One region of the Janibacter hoylei PVAS-1 genome, then DNA from elsewhere that is predicted to be linked to it. Evidence: riboswitches for the same ligand, from Rfam matches in the RefSeq annotation. Region 1 holds a riboswitch; each other region holds the start of a gene.
What was found. A riboswitch is a leader RNA that binds a small molecule or an ion and turns the genes downstream of it on or off. The one in region 1 is predicted to bind S-adenosylmethionine.

Region 1 (7,206 bases):
GGGGTCGGCCGGCTCGGCGTAGCGCCCCCACTCCTCCCGCTCGTCGAAGGGGGACCGTAGCGCCTCCAGCAGCTGCTCGAAGGGGGCGAGGTTGCCCGTGTGCGCCACGGCGAGAGCCTCCTCGACGAGGTGGTTGCGGGGGATGTGGACCGGGTTGGTCTCATCCATGATCGCGGCGCTGGCCGCGGGGTCCTTGCCCTCGCCGTGCAGGCGGGTCCGCCACCGGTCCTGCCAAATCTGCCACCGCGGCAGGTCCTGGATGCGGTCCAGGGTCGGCGTCGGCTCTTCGCGCAGCACCCGGGCGAGGTCGCGGAAGAGGCCGGTGAAGTCCAGCGCCTCCGCCGCCGCGACCTGCAGCAGGTCCTCGACGAGCCCGGTGTCCTCGGCGACAGCGCGGCTCAGGCCGAGCTTGCGCCGCAAGAGGTCGAGCCGGTGCTGCTCGTAGGCCGGGGTGAAGGCCTCGAGCCGCTCCTGCGCCTGCGTCACGAGGTCGTCGGCCTCGCCCTCGGCGAGCGGGATGAGGCACTCGGCGAGCCGCGCCAGACCCCACGTCGCCATCGTCGGCTGCGCGGAGTAGCGGTAGCGGCCACCGGTGTCGACGCTGCTGAAGAAGGTCTCCGGGTCGTAGGCGTCGAGGAAGGCGCACGGGCCGTAGTCGATCGTCTCGCCGGAGAGGGTCATGTTGTCGGTGTTCATCACCCCGTGGATGAAGCCGAGGGACATCCACTGCGCGACGAGTGCGGCCTGTCGCTCGACGACCGCGGACAGCAGCGCCATCGGGTCCCGCGGCGGCACGTCGGGGTGGTGGCGGGCGCGCGCGTGCTCGACGACGGCAGCGAGCTGCTCGCGGCTGCCCTGGCTCGCGACGAGCACGAGCGTGCCGATGCGCAGGTGCGAGGCCGCGACCCGGGTGAGGACGGCGCCGGGCAGGGGCCGTTCACGCAACACCTGCTCACCGGTCGCGACGGCGGCCAGGGCGCGCGTCGTCGGGACGCCGACCGCGTGCATGAACTCGGAGACGAGGACTTCGCGCAGCACCGGGCCGAGGGCCGCACGGCCGTCACCGCCCCGGGAGAAGGGAGTGCGCCCGGACCCCTTGAGTGCGATGTCGCGGCGTCGGCCGTGGGTGTCGACGACCTCCCCGAGCAGATGCGCCCGACCGTCGCCGAGCATCGGGGAGAGATGACCGAACTGGTGTCCGGCGTAGGCCTGGGCGATCGGCTCGCAGCCGTCGGCGATGGCATTGCCCGCGAGGACGGCCACCCCCTCTGGGGAGCGCAGCTCCTCCGGGTCGAGGCCGAGCTCGACGGCGAGGCCGTCGTCGAGCGCCAACAGCTCGGGGGCGCGCACGGGGACCGGGTCGACCCGGACCCCGAGCCAGCCGAGGTCGCGGACGAAGGTGTTGTCGCAGGGCCACCTCATGCCCCCACCATCGCAGACGCTCACGCGCGTCGAGCAGGTGGCCGGCCCAGTGGAGCGCTGCGTGATGACGTCGTCGGGCTGGCTGCCCCCTTCGGGTGGACGATGCCCTCCTGCACGGTGACCCACGGGGTTCGCGTCGTCTGGTGTCCACCTTCCGTCAACCTGACCTTGGTATCCATGACCCATGCAGCAGAACCTCCGCGAGTACATCGACCGGCTCACGGTCGAGGGCTACACCGTGCGTGACGACCAGGGCGACGACCCGATGCTCATCGCCCCCGACGGCAAGGCCGTCGAGACCTGGCGGGAGAACTACCCGTACGACGAGCTCATGGAGCGCGAGGAGTACGACGTCCAGAAGTACCTGCTGCAGATCGAGCTGCTGAAGTTCCAGTACTGGGCGCAGGACACGGGGCGCAAGTTCGTCGTGCTCTTCGAGGGCCGCGACGCCGCGGGCAAGGGCGGGACGATCAAGCGCTTCACCGAGCACCTCAACCCGCGAGGCGCCCGCGTCGTCGCCCTGACCAAGCCCTCGGAACGAGAGCTCGGGCAGTGGTACTTCCAGCGCTACATCCAGCACCTGCCGACGAGCGGCGAGATCGTCCTCTTCGACCGCTCCTGGTACAACCGCGCGGGCGTCGAGCGGGTCATGGGATTTTGCAGCGACGAGCAGTACGAGAGCTTCATGGACCAGGCCCCGAAGATCGAGCGGATGCTCGCCGACGCCGGGGTGCACGTCACCAAGCTGTGGTTCTCGGTGACCCAGCAGGAGCAGCGCACCCGCTTCGCCATCCGCCAGATCGACCCGGTGCGCCGGTGGAAGCTCTCCCCGATGGACCTCGAGAGCCTCGACAAGTGGGAGGCCTACACCGAGGCCAAGGAGGAGATGTTCCGCCGCACGGACACCCGCCACGCGCCGTGGACGGTCATCAAGTCCAACGACAAAAAGCGCGGCCGGATCAACGCGATCCGCTTCTTCCTCAACCAGTTCGACTACGAGGGCAAGGACTCGCAGGTCGTCTTCACGCCCGATCGCAAGGTCGTCTCCCGAGGCCGCAAGACCGAGGGCGACTGATGCCACCCGGTCCCTGAGCGGGTCCCACGTTCCGCGTGGGCGGTCGCTCAGCGACCGTCTCGAAGGTGGTCCCTGAAGAGGTCGCTCAGCGACCGTCTCGAAGGTGGTCCCTGAGGAGGTCGCTCAGCGACCGTCTCGAAGGTGGTCCCTGAGGAGGTCGCTCAGCGACCGTCTCGAAGGGCCGGCAAAGGTCGACATCGTGGCCGCCCGGGTGCAGGGTGACCCCGTGACCAAGGATGCTGCCACCCGCCTGCCCCACGGCCGGGCCCTCGCCGACATCGGCCCGATCGAGCAGCTGCGCGCCGGCCGCCTCGGCGTGCGCCTGCCGCTCCTGCTCGCCGGGCTCTTCCTCTACGGGGCGTCCATGGCGATGGTCCTGCGCGCGACCCTGGGGCAGATCCCGTGGGACGTGCTGCACGTCGGCGTCTCGCACCACATCCCGCTGAGCTTCGGCACGATCGTCATCGGCGTCTCGCTGCTCGTGCTGCTCGGCTGGATCCCCCTGCGGCAGAAGCCCGGTCTGGGCACGATCGGCAACGCCCTGCTCATCGGTCCGTCGGCCGACCTCGTGCTGTCGATCCTCGACGAGCCGTCCGGCACGGTCTGGCGGGTCGTCCTGCTGCTCGGCGGCGTGGTGCTCAACGGCGTCGCGACGGGCATGTACATCGGGTCGCAGTTCGGCCCCGGCCCGCGCGACGGTCTGATGACCGGCCTGGCTCGCATCACCGGTGGTTCGATCCGGGGCGTGCGCACCGGCATCGAGGTCGCCGTGGTCGCCGTCGGCTGGCTGCTGGGCGGCACCGTCGGGGTCGGCACGATCCTCTACGCCGTGGCCATCGGGCCGCTGGCACAGCTCTTCCTGCCGCTCTTCACGGTTGAGCTCGGGCGCCCCGTCCCACCCTCCAATACATAACTGGACATTATGGATCGGATCATGTCACGTTATGGGTAGGTCATGAGTCCCAGCGCGAAGCCCCGGCTGGCTGGGCGGCAACCCTCCTCCCTTCGGTGGGGTGCCCCGGGTGAGGACCTGGGCGCGGTCGACCGACCGGGCCAAGCGAGGGGCGTTGCCGCCCCGTGACCCACACAGGAGCACCCATGTCCGCCACCGCATCGACCGTCCTCACCTCGAGCGTGCAGGGCCGCCTCGTCACCGGGACCGAGGTCGCGATCACCTCCCGCCAGCACGAGTTCACCATCGACGAGCCGGAGAGCCTCGGCGGCGCCGACCGGGGCGCAAACCCGATCGAGCACCTGCTCGCCGCCCTCGCATCGTGCACCGTCATCAGCTACCAGGTCTGGGCCGGCAAGCTCGGCATCGCGGTCGACTCCATCGACGTCGACCTCGAGGGCACGATCGACCTCGCCGGGTTCTTCGGCACCGACGAGACCGTGCGCCCCGGCTTCCAAGGGATCGAGCTAGGAATCCGGGTCGCCGGCCCGGCGAGCGAGGCGGACTACCGCCGCCTCGAGCAGGCCGTCGCCGAGCACTGCCCCGTCCTCGACAACCTGACGCTGGGCGTGCCGGTCACGACGTCCCTCGAGGTGGCTCCCGCCGCTGCCTGAGGGCCACGCCGGGGCTACTTACTATCGCGCGACCTCGCGCAGCGATCCGTCGACCCGTCGGGTCCAGCCACGTGAGTCGAGGTGCTCGAGCAGCGGCACGGCCACCCGGCGGGTCGTGCCGAGCGCCTGCCGGGCGGCGCTCAGGGTGAAGGGCTGCTCCAGCCCCGCCAGCACCCGCATCGCCCGGGCCGGACCGTCGGGCAGCAGCACGACGTCGTCGGGCAGTCGCAGCAGCCGCCCGAGGCGCGCGGCCGCGGCGAGCTCAGCAGGCCCTAGGCCGAGGTCGTCGAGGTCGCCCCGTTCCGGTGCATCGAAGGGGGAGTCCCGCAGCCTCCCTTCGACCGCCGCGACCCCCACCCCCGCGGGACCGAGGCCGGCCGCGGACGGATCGTGGACCCGGCCGCCGGTGATCGTCAGGTCGGTGCCCGAGACGAGGCTGCGGACGAGCTCGGGGCCGAGCGGCGCAGGGAGGTGCTCCGGCAGCAGCAGTGCCCTGGCGGCCTCGGCGACGGGCATCCCTGCGCTCAGGCGATCGGCACCGTGGTGGGCGGCGACCGACTCGACGAGCTCGGCTCGCCATGACTCCCAAGCCCGGGAGTCGACCAGCCAGTCGCCCTGCCGCACAGCGGTGCTCGGCACCGGCAGGCCCAGTCGTTCGAAAGTGGCGACGCGATCTGCCGACCGGGAGCGCAGACGGGTCGTCGCGAGATCACCTCCGGCCAGGGCCTCGGTGCGGCGGGCGGCGGCACCGCGTCGGGTCAGCGGGAGCGGGTCGACGTCGAGGACCCGCACGGCCCACAGCCGCCGGCTGCCCGGGTCGCGCAGGATCGCCCGGTCGCCCACCCGCCACGGCAGATCTACGCGCGCCGACAGCCGGGCGAGGTCGTCACCGAGCGGCCGCACGTGCACCGGCACGTCGATCGACCCCACGTGCAGCGTCGCCTGCTCCGGCACCCCCGCGCCGTCCTCGAGGTCGTGCGCACCCTGTGGCATTTCCCTAGGGACATGCGTCCCCGGTCGCATCTCCCTAGGGAAATGCGTCTCCTTCCGTATTTCCCTAGGGAAATGCCGGCCAGGCGCGCCACCCACCTCGGTGAGCCGCACGTCGACGGTCGGGGCGAGCGCCCAGGCCCCAGGGGTGAGCAGGGCGGCCGTGCGCCCGACCTGATCGACGCGGCGCAGGTTGACGGCCGTCCGTGACACCGGCCCGACCTCGTCGCGGGCCTCGTCCTGGCTGTGCAGCCCGCGGACCGTCACCTCGCGGGTGGAGCCGTGGTCGAGCAGCAGCAGCCGGTCGCCGGTGCGGATCGTGCCGGCCCCGAGCGTGCCCGTGACGACGGTGCCCGCACCCGATACCGAAAAGGCCCGGTCGCACCAGAGTCGCACTGCCGCAGCGGGATCCGGCTCGGGCAGCCGGGCGGCGAGGTCGGCGAGCGCGGTGCGCACGTCATCGAGGCCGATCCCCTTCGACGCTGCCACCTCGACCGCCGGCACGTCGAGACCGGCCCCGGCCAGGCGCCGACCCGCCTCGCCACGGACCGCTGCAATGCGGTCGTCGTCGGCGAGGTCGCAGCGGGCGATGACGAGCAGCCCGTCGGTGATGCCGAGCGCCCGCACGGCCGCGAGGTGTTCGCTGCTCTGCGCCTGCCAGCCCTGATCCGCCGCGACGACGAAGACCACGGCCGGCGCCGGCCCCAGCCCCGACAGCATCGTCCCGACGAACCGCTGGTGCCCCGGCACGTCGACGAAGGCCACCTCGGCCCCGCCCGGCAGCGCCGTCCACGCATAGCCGAGCTCGATGGTCAGGCCGCGCTCCTGCTCCTCGGCGAGCCGGTCGGGGTCGCGCCCGGTGAGGGCGCGAACGAGCGTGGACTTGCCGTGGTCGACGTGGCCGGCGGTCGCGAGCACCCGCCTCATGACGAAGGGGGCCCCGCGCCGGTCGCGTCGTGGGCAGCGCTGTCGCCCAACGCCGCTCGTAGAGCACGCTCGATGTCGGTGTCTCGCTCGGGCGGCACGCACCGGAGGTCGACCAGGCCCCGGCCGCCCTCGACCCGGGCCAGCACGACGGGCACGTCGCCCGGGGGCCGCCGCAGCCGCTCGACCGCCTCGACGGGCACCTCGAGAGCCCAGCCGGGCAGCGGTACGCCGGGGGCACCGCCACCCCCGACGCGGCCGTCGACTCCGACGACGTCACGATGCAGCGCCGCGGCCAGGGCGTCGACCCTCGGCCGCAGTTCGTCGGCGGTCGCGCGCAGGGCTGCGGTGACCGGTGGCACTGGGCCACGCACGGTCGCCTCGAGCGCGGCGAGGGTGAGCTTGTCGACCCGCAGGGCCCGGGCGAGCGGGTGGCGGCGCAGCCGCTCGACGACCTCGGCGTCACCGAGGACGAGGCCGGCCTGGGGCCCGCCGAGCAGTTTGTCGCCGCTGGCGGTCACGATCGTCGCGCCGGCGCGCAGCCAGGTCGTCGCGTCGGGTTCGTCGGGTAGCAGTGGGTCGGGGGTCAGCAGCCCGGAGCCGATGTCGGCGACGACCGGCACCGGTGAGCCGTCGGGCCGGGTCAGCCCGCGCAGCTCCTCCAGCCCGACCGACGTGGTGAAGCCGTCGACGCGGAAGTTGCTCGGGTGCACCTTGAGCACGCACCCGGTCTCGGGGCCGATCGCGTCGGCGTAGTCGCGCAGGTGGGTCCGGTTGGTCGTGCCGACCTCGCGCAGGCGCGCGCCGGTCGAGGCGATGAGGTCGGGCAGACGAAAACCGTCGCCGATCTCGACCATCTCGCCGCGCGAGACGACGACCTCGCGGCCGGCGGCCAGGGCGGTCGTTGCGAGCACGAGGGCGGCCGCGCCGTTGTTGACCGCTAGCGCACCAGCCGCGTCGGGCACGGCCTCGAGCAGTGCGGCCAACGCGCCGGCACCCCGTCGGCTGCGCGCCCCGGTCGTCAGGTCCATCTCGACGTCGACGTAGCCGGCGGCATCGACGACGGCCTCGATCGCGCTGGGGGACAAGGGTGCTCGCCCGACATTGGTGTGCACCACGACGCCCGTCGCGTTGAGCACCGGCCTCAGGGACGAGGCCCGGGCCGGGAGCGACGCCAGCGCCGCACCGGCCACGTCCTCCGGCGGGATCTCGCCGGCCCTCGCCCGCTG
Region 2 (7,206 bases), on a different contig from region 1:
GGTCACCTTGTCGGCCGCGGCGTCGATGGACTGCCCGGTGGAGATCCCCGACTCGACCCGGGAGACGGTGTGGTTGGTCTTGCGGACGCCGTAGGTGACGATGACGCCGCCCTTGCGGACGTGGCCCGACCCGGCGACGGCTGCCCAGTCGGTCGCGAAGTCGTCGGCCAAGTTGATGCCGGAGGTCTCCCTGGCCCAGTCGGTCGCCTTGTGCCTCCCCCGCACCTTCGACGTGGCCGCCTTGTGCTTCGCCCAGCTCTTGGCATCCGCTCCGATACGCCGGTGGGCGATGGGGTTGGTCGACTTGTCGGCGGCCCGGATGCTGCGCAGCTCCGCCGCCCGGTCGGCGGCCTTGATGCGCCGCCCGGTCTTGATCTGCCGGCTCAGCGGGATCATCGTGTCGACGGCCGCGAGATAGGTGCTCTTGCCGACGTCGGAGTAGCTGCCCTCGCCGTACACGGCCCGGCGGCCGAACCTGCCGATCGGATCGCCCGCGGCCAGGACGCCCATGGGCTTGACGAAGCCTGAGACCGGGTTGGTGGCGAGCGAGCTCGTCCCGACCCGGCTCGACTGCTCGAAGGTGTTGTAGAGCCGCTCGTCCGACAGGTCCGACCCCACGACGGCCAGGCTCGCGGCAACGGCGTGCTCGTCGGCCGCCGCGGCGTCGGCCTCACGGGCGAAGCCGCGCCGGTTCATCTCCCGCGAGTTGGCGGCGGCCCGGTACTCCCGCTCGACCGTCACGTACTCCGGGTCCTCCGGCGTCATCGTCGCCAGGCGCTCCTTGCGGGCCTGCGCGGTGGCGGTGTTGGTGTCGTAGCGCCCCCGGAGCCGCTTGAGGGTCGCCTGGCTCTCCTCGAGCCGGTCGGCGTAGGGGCGGATGATCCGCTCGGCACCGCTCAGCCGGTTGGCGGTGGCGACGAGGTCGCTCGGCGTCGTGCCGACCTCCCGCTCGAACATCGTCCCCGAGCACGAGTCCCACACCCCCTTCGTCGAGACGGTGCGCAGCAGGTTGACGACGGTGTGGATGTTGGCCGCTACGGTCTTGAGCTCGTCGGCCTCGGCGCGGATGACGGCGGGGTCGCCCTCCTCGATCGTCCCCGGGTCCTCGAGCGCCATCAGAGGACCCCCCGGTTGCGCTCGTCGACGAGGTCCTCGGTCTCGACGTACCAGGACCCGGCGTCCTGGGCGAGGCGCGCGAGCGCACGCAGCTGCGTGCAGGCCTGCTTGCGCCGGCGCTCGTAGTCACCGATGGCCGCCTCGTAGGCCTGGGTGCCGGTCCAGCTCGGGAAGCCGAAGGTCTCGACCGCCTCGTTGTTGGCCTTGGCCGCCTTCTCTTCGAGGTAGTCGGCGATCGCCGTCAGTTGTCGACCCAGCCCCGCGATGCCCTCGCTGTCGATGGAGATGCGTTGTCCGCCCATGCCCCACACGCTAGGAAAAAACGCCGAGGGGCCCGTGGAGTTCTCCACAGGCCCCTCGGTGCGCCCTTCGAGATGGCCCTTCGAGACGGCTCGTTCCTCACCTCCTCAGGGACCGAGGTTCCTCGCCTCCTCAGGGACCGAGGTTCCTCGCCTCCTCAGGGACCGAGGTTCCTCGCCTCCTCAGGGACCGAAGATCACTTCGCGGCGGCGAAGCCCTGCTCGAGGTCGGCGACGATGTCCTCGATGCTCTCGAGACCGACCGCCAGACGGACGAGGCCGGGGGTGACGCCGGCGGCGAGCCGGTCCTCCTCCGGACCCTGCGAGTGGGTCGTCGAGGCCGGGTGGATGACGAGCGAGCGCACGTCACCGATGTTGGCCAGGTGGCTGTGCAGGGTGAGCCCCTCGACAAACTTCTTGCCTGCCTCGAGGCCGCCGGCGATCTCGAAGGAGATGACGGCACCGGCCCCCTTCGGCGTGTAGCGCTGCGCCTGCTCGAAGCTCGCCGAGCCCTCGATGGACGCCCAGTTGACCGCCTCGACCTGCGCGTGGCCGGAGAGGAAGTCGACGACCTTGCGGGTGTTGTCGAGGTGCCGCTCGATGCGCAGGCTGAGCGTCTCGATGCCCTGCCCGATGAGGAAGGCGTTGAAGGGCGAGATCGCCGGGCCGATGTCGCGCAGCAGCTGCACGCGTGCCTTGAGGATGAAGGACAGGTTGGCCCCGAGCGCGCCGTTGACGCCGAGGTCGGGGCCGAAGCGCAGCCCGTGGTAGCTCGGGTCGGGCTGGTTGTAGTTGGGGAACTTCTCCGGGTCGGCCGCGTAGTCGAAGGCCCCGCCGTCGACGATGACGCCGGCGATCGCGGTGCCGTGGCCGCCGAGGTACTTCGTCGCCGAGTGGACGACGACGTCCGCACCGTGCTCGAGGGGGCGCAGCACGTAAGGCGTGGCGATCGTGTTGTCGACGACGAGCGGCACCCCGGCCTCGTGGGCGACCTCGGCGATGCCGGCGATGTCGAGCACGACCGGCTTGGGGTTGCCGATCGTCTCGCCGAAGAAGGCCTTGGTGTTGGGCTTGACCGCCGCGCGCCACTGCTCGAGGTCGCTCGGGTCCTCGACGAAGGAGACCTCGATGCCGAACTTCGGCAGGGTGAACTTCAGCAGGTTGATCGTGCCGCCGTAGAGCGCGGCGCTGGCGACGATGTGGTCACCCGCCTCGGCGATGTTGACCAGGGCGAGGTGCGTCGCGGACATGCCCGACGCCGTGAGCAGCGCGCCGACGCCACCCTCGAGGGCGGCGATCTTCTGCTCCACCGCGTCCTGGGTGGGGTTCATGATGCGCGTGTAGATGTTGCCGAATTCCTTGAGCGCGAAGAGGTTCGCCGCCTGCTCGGTGTCCTTGAAGGCGTAGGAGGTCGTCGCGTGGATCGGCAGCGCCCGCGAACCAGTCGTCGGGTCGGGCGCCTGGCCGGCGTGGATCTGCTGGGTCTCGAAGCTCCAGATGGAGGGGTCGGACATGTCTGCTCCTTGAGTGCGCGCTTGACCGCGACGGACGTCGCGGACCAGGTCGTCTCCCGGGGCACCCCACCGCGGAGGAGGGTTGCCGGCCAGCGAGCCGGGGCTTCGCGCTGGCGCTCAAGACCTGCTGCGATGATAGGAAAAGGGCTGGCGCGCACCAGCCTCCGTCTCACCTAGCGGGCGCGCACCCGGTGGAGCCACCACAGCCCGACGAAGGGGAGGACGAGCGGCAGGTAGCCGTAGCCGGACCCGTAGTGGGACCAGACGGTCTTGTCGGGGAAGAGCTCGGGCCGCACGAAGGACAGGGTCCCGACGGTGACGACGCCGACGGCTTCGACGAGGATCGCGCCGGTGGCCACGCGGGCACCGGAGGGTCCCCCCTTCGCCAGGGCGATGGTCGCGACGACGTAGATGAGGGCGGCGCACGCCGACAGCACGTAGGCGAGCGGGGCCCGGTCGAAGTACTGGGTGATCTGCAGGATCGAGCGCCCGGTCGCGGCGAGCGCGAGCACTCCGTAGACGGCGACGACGACCCGGCCGGGCCCGGTGCCGGTGCTGACCTCAGGCGGGGCCACTGGTCTGCCAGATCTGGAGGATGCGGTAGGTCATGACCCCGACGGTGAAGGCACCGGCGATGACGACGCCCATGGCCCAGCGGGTCTTTTCCTTGAGGGCGATGAAGACGACGACCGGCGGGATGATCGGGAGGGTCAGGGCGTAGGCGAGCATCGTCGCGCCCTCCCCCGTCCCGGTGACGCGGCCGTGGACGACCGCCGTCGTCACGGCGAGCACGAGCAGACCCAGCTCGACGAGCGCCGCGACGAGCAGGAGCCCGTCGTCGACGGGGCGGTCGAGCGCGAGGTAGATCAGGGCCACGAGCCCGAGGGCGGCGACGGCGACCATCACGGCAGTGGTCAGGGGCACAAGCACCGGGCAAGGTTACCCACCCTCGTGGGTGGCACCATCACTGCCATGAGTCCCCAGCGCCCTGGTGCCCAGCAGCTCATCGACGCGGTCGTCGACCCGGACAGCTTCGTCACGTGGGACGAGCCGATCGACACCTCCGGCCTCGACGACACCTACCGGTCGGCGATGGCGGCCGCGGCCGAGCGCGCCGGCACCGACGAGTCGATCCTCACCGGACGGGCCCGGATCCAGGGTCACGACGTCGCCCTCATCGTCGGCGAGTTCCGCTTCCTCGGCGGGTCGATCGGACGGGCGGCCGCGGGCCGGATCGTCTCGGCGGTCCGGCGTGCGACGACCGAGCGGCTGCCGCTCATCGCGGCGACCGCCAGCGGTGGTACGCGGATGCAGGAGGGCACCCCGGCCTTCATGACGATGGTCGACATCTCGGCCGCGGTCGTGGCGCACAAGGCGGCCGGCCTGCCCTACCTCGCCTACCTGCGGCACCCGACGACCGGCGGCGTCTTCGCCTCGTGGGGGTCGCTGGCGCACATGACGATCGCCGAGCCCGGGGCGCTCATCGGCTTCCTCGGCCCGGTCGTCTACGAGACGGTCAACGGCGTCCCCTTCCCGGAGGGCGTCCAAGTCGCCGAAAACCTCGTCGACAAGGGCATCGTCGACGCCGTCGTCCCGCTCGAGGAGCTGGCCGGCATCGCGGCGCGCGCCCTGACGATGCTGTCGGCGACGACCCATCGGCACGCCGACCCGACCGAGCACCCGGCGTGGCGGATCGCTCCCTTCGTCTCGCGGCCGGAGCCGGACGAGGAGGAGGTCGCCGCGGTCTGGGGGGCCATCGAGACGACCCGAAGGGGGGACCGCCCCGGTGTGCGGGAGCTGCTGCGGCACGCCGCCGACGACGTCATCCCGCTCAACGGCACGGGCTACGGCGAGTCGGACAAGGGGGTCATGCTCGCCCTGGCCTCCTTCGGCTCGCGGCCGTGCGTGCTCGTCGGCCAGGACCGCCGCTACCAGGTCGCCGAGTCGATGGGACCGGCCGCGCTGCGTGAGGCACGTCGCGGCATGCGGATGGCCCGCGAGCTCGGCCTGCCCCTCGTGACGGTCATCGACACCCCCGGCGCCGACCTCTCCCCCCGGGCGGAGGAGGGCGCGCTCGCCGGGGAGATCGCCCGGTGCATCGCCGACATGACGGCGCTCGACGTACCGAGCGTGTCCGTGCTCCTCGGCGAGGGCACCGGCGGGGGCGCGCTGGCGCTGCTGCCCGCGCAGCGGGTCGTCGCCGCCGGCAATGCCTGGCTGTCGCCGCTGCCGCCGGAGGGGGCGAGTGCCATCGTCTTCAAGGACACCGAGCACGCCGCTCTGCTCGCCGCCCGCCAGCGGGTCGGCGCCCGACACATGCGCGAGGACGGGCTCGTCGACGTCATCGTCGAGGAGTCCCCCGCGGCCCACGAGGACCCGGAGGGCTTCGCCCGGGCGATCGGCGCGGAGGTGGTCGCCCAGGTCGACGAACTGCTCGCTCGGTCCGCGAACGAGTGAGGCGGGGGTCGGGCGGTCAGCCGGCGATCGCCAGCCCGTCCCACACCGGCATCTCGACGACGGCGCGATCGGTCGCCAGGTAGGTCGCGAGCAGTGGCACGTCGAGCTCGCGGCAGGAGGCGATCGCCGCCTCGTGCCAGGCCCGTGCCTCGTCGTCGGGCTCGAGGCCGTGGGGCCGGCCGATCGCGACGACGAGGCCGCCGAGACGCTCGACGAGGCCACCGACGACGAGGTCGAAGGGGCGGCGCCGCTCGCTCGGTGGCAGGTCGGTACCGCCGAGCTCGCCGATCGTGATCGGCTGGATCATGCGGCAGGTCTCGTCGCACAGCACGATCGTCAGCGAGCCACTCTCGCGGTCGCTCTCGCGCACGACGAGATCGACGACGTCGCGGGCGATCGTCGGGTCGGTCAGGGGTCGGGTGGGCCAGTCACGGGGCAGGTCGTCGAAGCTCATGCCCTGCAGTGTGGCCGGGTCGGCGCAGCCCGCCGCGAGGTTTTCCACAGCGGCCCGGCGCAGTCGACGCGGTGGGTAGTGTGAGCCACGGCACGGCGCCCCACCACCCGCGTCGAGCCGTCCGTGCCCCACCCACGAGCACCCCAGGAGAGCCACCCGTGGCACTGAGCGTCTTCGACCTGTTTTCGATCGGCATCGGCCCGTCGAGCTCCCACACCGTCGGCCCGATGCGGGCCGCCGTGATGTTCGTCGAGGGTCTGCGTGACGAAGGGGTCCTGCCGCAGGTGCGTCGGGTCAAGGCCGAGCTCTTCGGTTCGCTCGGAGCGACCGGTCACGGGCACGGCTCCAACACCGCGGTCCTGCTCGGCCTGTCCGGTGAGCGCCCGGAGGTCTGCGACCCCCGCTCGGTGGCCGGTCGGCTGCAGCAGATCCGCTCCTCGCACCGGGTGAGCCTGCTCGGCGAGCACGAGATCGACTTCCATGAGGACGACGACCTCGTGCTGCACCGGCGCAAGGCGCTGCCCCTGCACCCCAACGGCATGACCTTCACGGCGTGGGGCGACGCGCAGGAGCCGATCAGCGCGCACACCTACTACTCCGTCGGCGGCGGCTTCGTCGTCGGCGAGGACGCCTCGGGCTCGACGAAGATCGTCGCCGACACGACGCCCGTCGCCCACCCCTTCACCACCGGCGACCAGCTGCTCGCCATCTGCCGGGAGACCGGCCTGTCGATCGCCCAGGTCATGCTCGACAACGAGCTGTCGTGGCGCACCGAGGACGAGGTGCGCCAGGAGCTGCTGCACATCTGGTCGGTCATGCAGGAGTGCATCGACAACGGCACCCGCACCGAAGGGGTCCTGCCCGGCGGCCTCAAGGTGCGCCGGCGCGCGCCCCAGCTCCACCAGCGGCTGCGGGCCGAGGGCAGCAGCAGCGACCCGCTGCGCGGCATGGACTGGCTGTGCCTCTACGCCCTGGCCGTCAACGAGGAAAATGCCGCTGGCGGCCGGGTCGTCACCGCACCGACCAACGGAGCGGCCGGCATCATCCCGGCCGTGCTGCGCTACTACGTCGACTTCGTGCCGGGCGCGGACGAGGACGGCATCTGCCGCTTCCTGCTCACCGCGGCGGCGATCGGCGTCATCTACAAGGAAAATGCCTCGATCTCGGGCGCCGAGGTCGGCTGCCAGGGCGAGGTCGGCTCGGCCTGCTCGATGGCGGCCGGCGCGATGGCCGCGGTGCTTGGCGGCTCCCCCGCCCAGGTCGAAAATGCCGCGGAGATCGGCATGGAGCACAACCTCGGCCTGACCTGCGACCCCGTGGGCGGGCTCGTGCAGATCCCGTGCATCGAGCGCAATGCCGTCGCCTC
Region 3 (7,206 bases), on a different contig from region 1:
GGGCTCGAGGGTCTGGATCGCCACGAAGAGGTAGGTGAAGCCGAAGAGGAGCACGGTGAAGGCCGCACCCACCGCGAAGAGCTCGTCCTTGGTCACCCACGTGTCGGCGAACATGTACGCAACGAGCCCGTAGGCGACGTACATGTAGAAGATCGCGAGCAGCAGGTGGGCCGCAAAGGTCACCGGCACGTTGCTCCGGTCGACGACCGACCACACCTCGAGGACGAAGGCAGGGAAGCCGATGAGCAGGGCGAGCCAGGTCAGAGCCGGGGTGGAGCGGACGACCCAGATACCGAAGGTCACGGCGAAGAGCGACAGCGAGGTGATGACCGCCCGGCCCCAGTTCTCCGACTCGACCCACGGGAGCAGCACGATCGCGAAGAGCTGGATGCCCACGAGGATCGCCGAGGGCTGCTTGCGCACGACAGCGGCCCAGTAGCGGGCCCCCGTCGGACGGCTGTCGAGCTCGTACCAAGCCTTCGTCATGGGGCAACCCTAGACTCGCCACGTGCTCGCCGGACCCCTCCTGCTCCCTCCCCTGCTGCTCGCCGTCCTGCTCTGCGTCAGCGGCGGCGCCAAGCTGCGTCACCCCGAGGAGACGCGCAGCGCCTTCGCGCAGCTGCAGCTGCCCCGGGCCCTCACCGACTCCCCCGCACCGCGGGTCCTGCCGTGGGCCGAGATCGTCCTGGCGGTGGCGCTCGTGGTGACGCCCGCCCCCTTCGCCCTGGGGGTGGCGGTGGTCACGCTCGGCCTGCTCATCGCCTACCTCGCCGTCATCGTGCGGGCGCTGGGCTTCGGCTACCCCGTGACGTGCAGCTGCTTCGGGCGGCTCGGGCTCGGCGAGGTCACCCGCCGCACCGCGTGGCGCAACGTGCTGCTCGTGCTCGTCGGGCTGCTCACGCTGTGGTCGGCGTCAGCGGAGGCCTCCGTGCTCGCGCGGCTCGCCGAGGCCAGCGCGGCGACGTGGGTCTGGCTCGCGCTGGTCGTCGTCACCGTCGCCGTGGTCGTCGTGACCTTCGGCGGGACGAAGGGGGCGACCCCCGCCCCCGCAGCGGCCGCCACCGACGAGGAGGAGCTGGACTACAGCCGCCAGCCGATGCCCTACGCGGCGCTCGAGGACGAGGCCGGCCGCTCGATCCCGCTGACGGCCCTCGTCGCCGAGGGCGCGGTGCTGCTCCTCTTCATCTCACCGGGGTGCGGTCCGTGCACGCCGGTCATCGAGGAGCTGCCGGGCTGGGACGAGGGGCTGGGCCCGGTGCGGGTGCGGGCGGTCGTCGCCCAGCCCGTCGAGCTGGCCACCCAGCAGGCCCCTGCGCTGTCCGGGCGGGTGCTGCACGACCCGCAGGGCACGCTGGCGCGCATCTTCGGCGTGGGGACCCCCGCAGCGGTGCTCCTCGGCGGTGACGGCCTGCTCGCCGGCGGTCCGGTCCGCGGCCGCGACCAGGTCGTCGACTTCGTCGGCGACGTGCGCGCCGAGCTCCTCGACGCCGGCGCCCTCGACGAGGCGCCGGCGCCCGAGCAGGTCAGCGACGGTCGGTGAGGGACCAGGCGTCCTCGTCGTCGTCCTCGGTCCATTCCTCGACGACCTCGGTGCCGATCGGGTCGCTCGCGTAACGGTCCTGCGCCGCTGGGGCACCCTGGCGCAGGTCGATGACGTCGGTGTCGGTGGAGACCCCTGCCGGCGCGGCCTGCGGGGCCTCGTCGTCGACGCCGCCCTCCACCCCGTCGGCACCCTCGGCCGAGGCCTCCGGAGCCGGCGGCTCCTCCCCCTTCATCAGGGCCAGGGTCGTCGGCAGGTCCTCGACGGTGATGAGCACGTCACGGGCCTTGGAGCCCTCTGAGGGGCCGACGACGCCGCGCGACTCGAGCAGGTCCATGAGCCGGCCGGCCTTGGCGAAGCCGACCCGGAGCTTGCGCTGGAGCATCGACGTCGAGCCGAACTGGGTCGTGACGACGAGCTCGGTGGCCTGCAGCAGCACGTCGAGGTCGTCGCCGATGTCCTCGTCGATCTCCTTCTTGGGCGCCTCCGCCGGGGCGACGTCCTCGCGGTAGACCGGCTTGAGCTGCCCGGTGACGTGGGCGACGACCGCCTGGATCTCGGACTCGGTGACCCAGGCACCCTGCACACGCATCGGCTTGGACTTGCCCATGGGCAGGAAGAGGGCGTCACCCTGGCCGAGGAGCTTTTCGGCGCCGGGCTGGTCGAGCACGACCCGCGAGTCGGCGAGCGACGAGGTGGCGAAGGCCATGCGCGAGGGCACGTTGGCCTTGATCAGACCGGTGACGACGTCGACCGACGGGCGCTGCGTCGCGAGGACGAGGTGGATACCCGCGGCGCGCGCGAGCTGGGTGATGCGCACGATCGAGTCCTCGACGTCGCGCGGGGCGACCATCATCAGGTCGGCGAGCTCGTCGACGATGACGAGGAGGTAGGGGTAGGGCTGGATGACCCGCTCGCTGCCGGGGATCGGCTCGACCTTGCCGGCCTTGACCGCCTTGTTGTAGTCGTCGACGTGCTTGTAGCCGAAGGTCGCGAGGTCGTCGTAGCGCATGTCCATCTCGCGCACGACCCACTGCAGGGCCTCGGCGGCCTTCTTGGCGTTGGTGATGATCGGCGTGATGAGGTGCGGGATGCCCTCGTAGGCCGTCAGCTCCACCCGCTTGGGGTCGACGAGCACCATGCGCACCTCGTCGGGCGTGGCCCGCATGAGGATCGAGGTGATCATCGAGTTGACGAAGGAGGACTTGCCGGAGCCCGTGGCACCGGCGACGAGGATGTGCGGCATCTTCGCGAGGTTGGCGATGACGTAGCCGCCCTCGACGTCCTTGCCGACACCCATGACCATCGGGTGCTCGTTGTTGCGCGCGACGTCGGAGCGGAGCACGTCGCCGAGGCAGACCATCTCCTTGTCGGCATTGGGGATCTCGATGCCGATGGCCGACTTGCCCGGGATCGGGCTGAGGATGCGCACGTCGGCCGAGGCCACGGCGTAGGCGATGTTCTTGGACAGGGCCGTGACCCGCTCGACCTTGACACCCGGGCCGAGCTCGACGACGTAGCGGGTGACCGTCGGGCCGCGGTGGAAGCCGGTGACCTGGGCGTCGATGCCGAACTCGTCGAGGACGCTCGTCAGCGACTCGACGACCTTGTCGTTGGCCGCCGAGCGCTCCTTGTGGGGGGCACCGGGCTTGAGGTGCTGGCTGTCGGGCAGCGTGTAGGTGACGTCGCCGGCGAGGGCCAGCTGCTCGACCCGCTGCGGCAGCTGGGTCGTGGGCGGCGGCTCGAGCACCGTCTTGTCGGAGGGCTTGATCGGCGCGACGACGGGGTTCTTCGTCGGGCGCTTCTCCCCGGGGCGCGGGCCCCCGGCCTCGGCCTGGGGCGTCTCGACGGTCTCGTCGGCCTCGGGCACCGGGGCCGACTTCTTGCGGCGCCCCTTGCCGACCGGCTGCACGACGGCGGCCTGGTCGAAGGCGGTGTCGCCGTCACGCTCACCCGACAGCTCCTCGTCGGCGGGGTCGATGACGCGGCGCCGACGGGCGCGGCTCACGGCGGCCTTGGGGGCGTCGTGGGCGGCCTCCGGGGCAGCGGTCACGTGGCTGGGCACCTCGCCGGTGAAGGCGGCGCGGATGTAGGCCAGCCGCTGCGGCACCTCGTGCAGCGGGGTACCGGTGAGCAGGAGCAGGCTGAAGAGGCCGAGGAGGACGAGCAGGATCGTCGCGGGCCACTCGGTGACCGCGGTGGCCAGCGGGTCCGAGGCGAGGAAGCCCATGATCCCGCCCGCATCGCGCATCGGGCCGGCACCGTCGGGCGGCTGCGGGATGTCCTTGGCGATGTGCGTCAGGCCGGAGGCGGCGAAGAGGCCCATGACGGCGCCGAAGCCGAGTCGCGCGTCGGCGGCGGAGTCCCCCTCGGAGCGCAGCAGGCGCACGCCGAGGACGAGCAGGACGATCGGCAGGGCGTAGGCGACCCGACCGAAGGTGCCGGCGAAGACCGCGTGGACCATGTCGCCGAAGAGGCCCGTGAGGCCCCACCACTCGCGGACGGCGACGACGAGGGCGAGCGCGAGGGCGAGGAAGCCCCAGCCGTCACGACGGTGCTCCGGCTCGATCTGGCTCGCGCTGTGCCCGATGCGGCGCACGCCGGAGCCGGTCGCGTGGGCGACCCCCATCCACGTCTTCTGCACCGCGGCGATGGGCAGCGGGAGGCCCCCGCCCGACGCGGAGGTCTTGCGGGAAGCGGAGGTCTTCCCCTTCGCAGCACTCTTGGCGGGAGCCTTGCGCCCGGTGGGGCGGGTGCTGCCCTTCGGGCGCGTGGAGGCGCCCTTGGTGCTGCGCGAGGTGGTCGACGGACGAGTGGCCATGCTTCGCAGGTTAGGCGAAAGCCACCCCTGACACACGCGTCACACGCGCAACAGGGCCAACCCCGCGCAGGCGGGTGTGGACGAGCCGGCGCGCCCCGGTCGCCCACCGAGTAGCGTCACGGCCGTGGAAGCCCGCACCGTCGTCGTCGCGATCCTGGCCCTGGTCGTCGGGGTCGCCGGCTGGCGCTGGCTGGCCACCGGCGGCTACCGCCGGGAGGACGAAGGGGGTCCCCTCCCCCGCCACGTGTGGGTGGCGGCGGTCGCCCCCTTCGTCGCCGTGGCCGTCGAGCGGGGGCTCGCCGACCGACCCTGGCCCGTCCTGCTGGCCCCGCTCTCCCTGTCGCTGGCCGGGCTCGTGCTCGCCGCGATCGACGCCGACGTGCACCGGCTGCCCAATGCGATCACCGTGCCGCTCGCGCCGGCCATCGCCCTGGCCGTGACCGTCGCCTCCTTCGCCACCGGCGACCTCGCGGCCCTCGCACGCGCAGGCACCGCAGCCCTGCTCGTCGGCGGCGGCGCGATCGCTCTCTCCCTGCTCCTGCCCGGCCGCTCGATCGGCCTGGGCGACGCCAAGCTGCTCGTGTCGATCGCCCCGACCCTCGCCTGGCTCGGCTGGAGCGAGCTCGTCGTCGGCATCTGGCTGGGCTTCGTGCTCGGCGGCATCGTCGCCCTGTCGCTGCTCCTCACGCGCCGGGCGGGCCGACGGACCTCGCTCGCCTTCGGCCCCCACCTCGTCGCCGGGGCCGTGCTCGCCCTCGCCCTCGCCTGACGTCCCAGGTCGCGAGACGGGTCCCGGAGTGGCTCGACAGCCGGCACCCGTCATCGGCTAGGGTCTCGACCCAAGGTCACGAGTACCAGCGACAAGCCCCGGCTAGCTGGTCGGCAACCCTCGTCCGCGGTGGGGTGCTCCGGGTGACGACCTGGCCGGCGACGCAGTGTCGCCCGGCAAGCGCGGACTCGAGGTCACCGCCCGGGTCCCTGACGGATCAGGAGCACTCCCATGACCGTGTCCGACCTCCACCGCACCTCCACTGCCCTGCCCGCGCTCGTCAGCGAGGGCCTGACCTACCGCGACGCCGACGGCTCGACCGTCGAGTACGCGCACCTCGACCACGGGGCGACGACGCCGGCCTTCGCGGCCGTCGCCCAGGAGGTGGCCGCAGCCGCCGTCACCTACTCCTCCGTGCACCGAGGCGCCGGCTTCGCCTCGCGGGTGACCAGCTCGCGCTACGAGCAGGCCCGCGAGACCGTCGCGACCTTCGTCGGGGCCCGCGAGGACGACCAGGTCGTCTTCACCCGCAACACGACCGACTCCTTCAACCTGCTGGCCCGCGCCCTGCCCGAGGACACGCTCGTCTTCGTCTTCGGCTCCGAGCACCACGCCGCGCTCCTGCCCTGGCCCCGCGCCCTGCGCCTGCCCGTGCCGCACAGCCACGACGAGGCGCTCGACCTGCTCGAGCAGGCGCTGCGCAACCACCCCGCCGAGCACCGGCTCGTCGTCGCCACCGGTGCCTCCAACGTCACGGGCGAGCACTGGCCGGTCGAGCGGCTCGCGGCTCTCGCCCACGAGCACGACGCCCGCTTCGCGCTCGATGCCGCGCAGGTCGTCCCGCACCGCCGGGTCGACATCGAGGCGATCGGCGCGGACTGGATCGCCTTCAGCGGTCACAAGATCTACGCCCCCTTCGGCGCCGGCGTCCTCGTCGGGCGCAGCGACTGGCTCGACGCCGCCGAGCCCTACCTCGCCGGCGGCGGCGCCACCGCCCGCGTGGATCTCGACACGACCGAGTGGACGCACGGCCCGGCCCGCCACGAGGCCGGCTCCCCCAACGTGCTCGGCGCGGTCGCGCTCGCCACCGCCTGCGAGATCGTCAGCGAGCACGAGCGGGCGATCCGCGACCACGAGCAGGCCCTGCGCATCCGGCTGCTCGCCGGCCTCGCCGAGATCGAGGGCGTGCGCGTGCACACCCTCTTCGGCGGGGGTGACGGGGCCCCGGTGGCGACGATCACCGTCGACGGCCACGACAGCGCCGAGGTCGCCCGCGTCCTCGGCGACGACCACGGCATCGGGGTGCGCGACGGCAAGTTCTGCGCCCACCTGCTCGTCGACGACCTGCTCTCCGAGACCGAGCACGACACCGCCGTGCGGATCAGTGCCGGCCTCGGCACGACGCCCGAGCACATCGACCGCCTGCTGGCGGCGCTGCGCTCGCTCTGACCCTCCTCGGGTAGGGCGAAGGGGGACCCGGCAGGCCCCCTTCGCCCCCGGGCGGTCTCAGGCCTCGACGACCACCGGGATGATCATCGGGCGGCGACGGATCTTGCCGCCGACCCAGCCACCGACCGCGCGGCGCACGACCTGCTGCAGCTGGTGGGTATCGGTCGTGCCCTTGCGGGCGGCCTCGTCGAGGGCCGCGACGATCTTGGGCTTGACCTGGGTGAAGATCTCGTCGTCCTCGGCGAAGCCGCGGGCGGTGATCTCCGGGCCGGCGACGACCTTGCCGCTCGAGGAGTCGACGACGACCATGACGGAGATGAAGCCCTCGTCGCGCAGGATGCGGCGGTCCTTGAGCAGCTCCTCCGTGGCGCCCCCGACGCTCGAGCCGTCGACGTAGACGTAGCCGCAGGGCATGGCGCCGGCGATGCGGGCGCGACCGTCGATGAGGTCGATGACCACGCCGTCCTCGGCGAGCACGACGTGGTCGGGGTCGACGCCCGTCGCGATGGCCAGGTCGGCGTTGGCGACGAGGTGGCGCCACTCGCCGTGGACCGGCATGACATTGCGCGGCTTGACGATGTTGTAGCAGTAGAGCAGCTCGCCGGCGCTCGCGTGCCCGGAGACGTG

Region 2: linked by a shared signal. The riboswitch ahead of CWN80_RS02785 (bifunctional o-acetylhomoserine/o-acetylserine sulfhydrylase) and the one ahead of CWN80_RS05755 (OsmC family protein) in region 1 are both predicted to bind S-adenosylmethionine.
Region 3: linked by a shared signal. The riboswitch ahead of CWN80_RS01095 (aminotransferase class V-fold PLP-dependent enzyme) and the one ahead of CWN80_RS05755 (OsmC family protein) in region 1 are both predicted to bind S-adenosylmethionine.

The regions. Positions count from the first base shown of each region.
Region 1 covers NZ_PIPF01000005.1:114,385-121,590, reverse strand. Annotated here, with positions in the region: gene CWN80_RS05770 (protein adenylyltransferase SelO) at 1-1,422, opposite strand, end outside; gene ppk2 (polyphosphate kinase 2) at 1,607-2,497, shown strand; gene yczE (membrane protein YczE) at 2,724-3,410, shown strand; SAM riboswitch class IV at 3,449-3,563, shown strand; gene CWN80_RS05755 (OsmC family protein) at 3,596-4,063, shown strand; gene CWN80_RS05750 (SelB domain-containing protein) at 4,085-5,980, opposite strand; gene selA (L-seryl-tRNA(Sec) selenium transferase) at 5,977-7,206, opposite strand, start outside.
Region 2 covers NZ_PIPF01000002.1:102,412-109,617, reverse strand. Annotated here, with positions in the region: gene CWN80_RS02795 (hypothetical protein) at 1-1,116, opposite strand, end outside; gene CWN80_RS02790 (hypothetical protein) at 1,116-1,418, opposite strand; gene CWN80_RS02785 (bifunctional o-acetylhomoserine/o-acetylserine sulfhydrylase) at 1,613-2,929, opposite strand; SAM riboswitch class IV at 2,942-3,054, opposite strand; gene CWN80_RS02780 (hypothetical protein) at 3,103-3,504, opposite strand; gene CWN80_RS02775 (hypothetical protein) at 3,491-3,859, opposite strand; gene CWN80_RS02770 (carboxyl transferase domain-containing protein) at 3,902-5,386, shown strand; gene CWN80_RS02765 (hypothetical protein) at 5,403-5,840, opposite strand; gene CWN80_RS02760 (L-serine ammonia-lyase) at 5,999-7,206, shown strand, end outside.
Region 3 covers NZ_PIPF01000001.1:212,021-219,226, forward strand. Annotated here, with positions in the region: gene CWN80_RS01075 (ion channel) at 1-486, opposite strand, end outside; gene CWN80_RS01080 (MauE/DoxX family redox-associated membrane protein) at 509-1,540, shown strand; gene CWN80_RS01085 (DNA translocase FtsK) at 1,524-4,361, opposite strand; gene CWN80_RS01090 (prepilin peptidase) at 4,486-5,130, shown strand; SAM riboswitch class IV at 5,205-5,319, shown strand; gene CWN80_RS01095 (aminotransferase class V-fold PLP-dependent enzyme) at 5,362-6,579, shown strand; gene CWN80_RS01100 (ribonuclease J) at 6,637-7,206, opposite strand, start outside.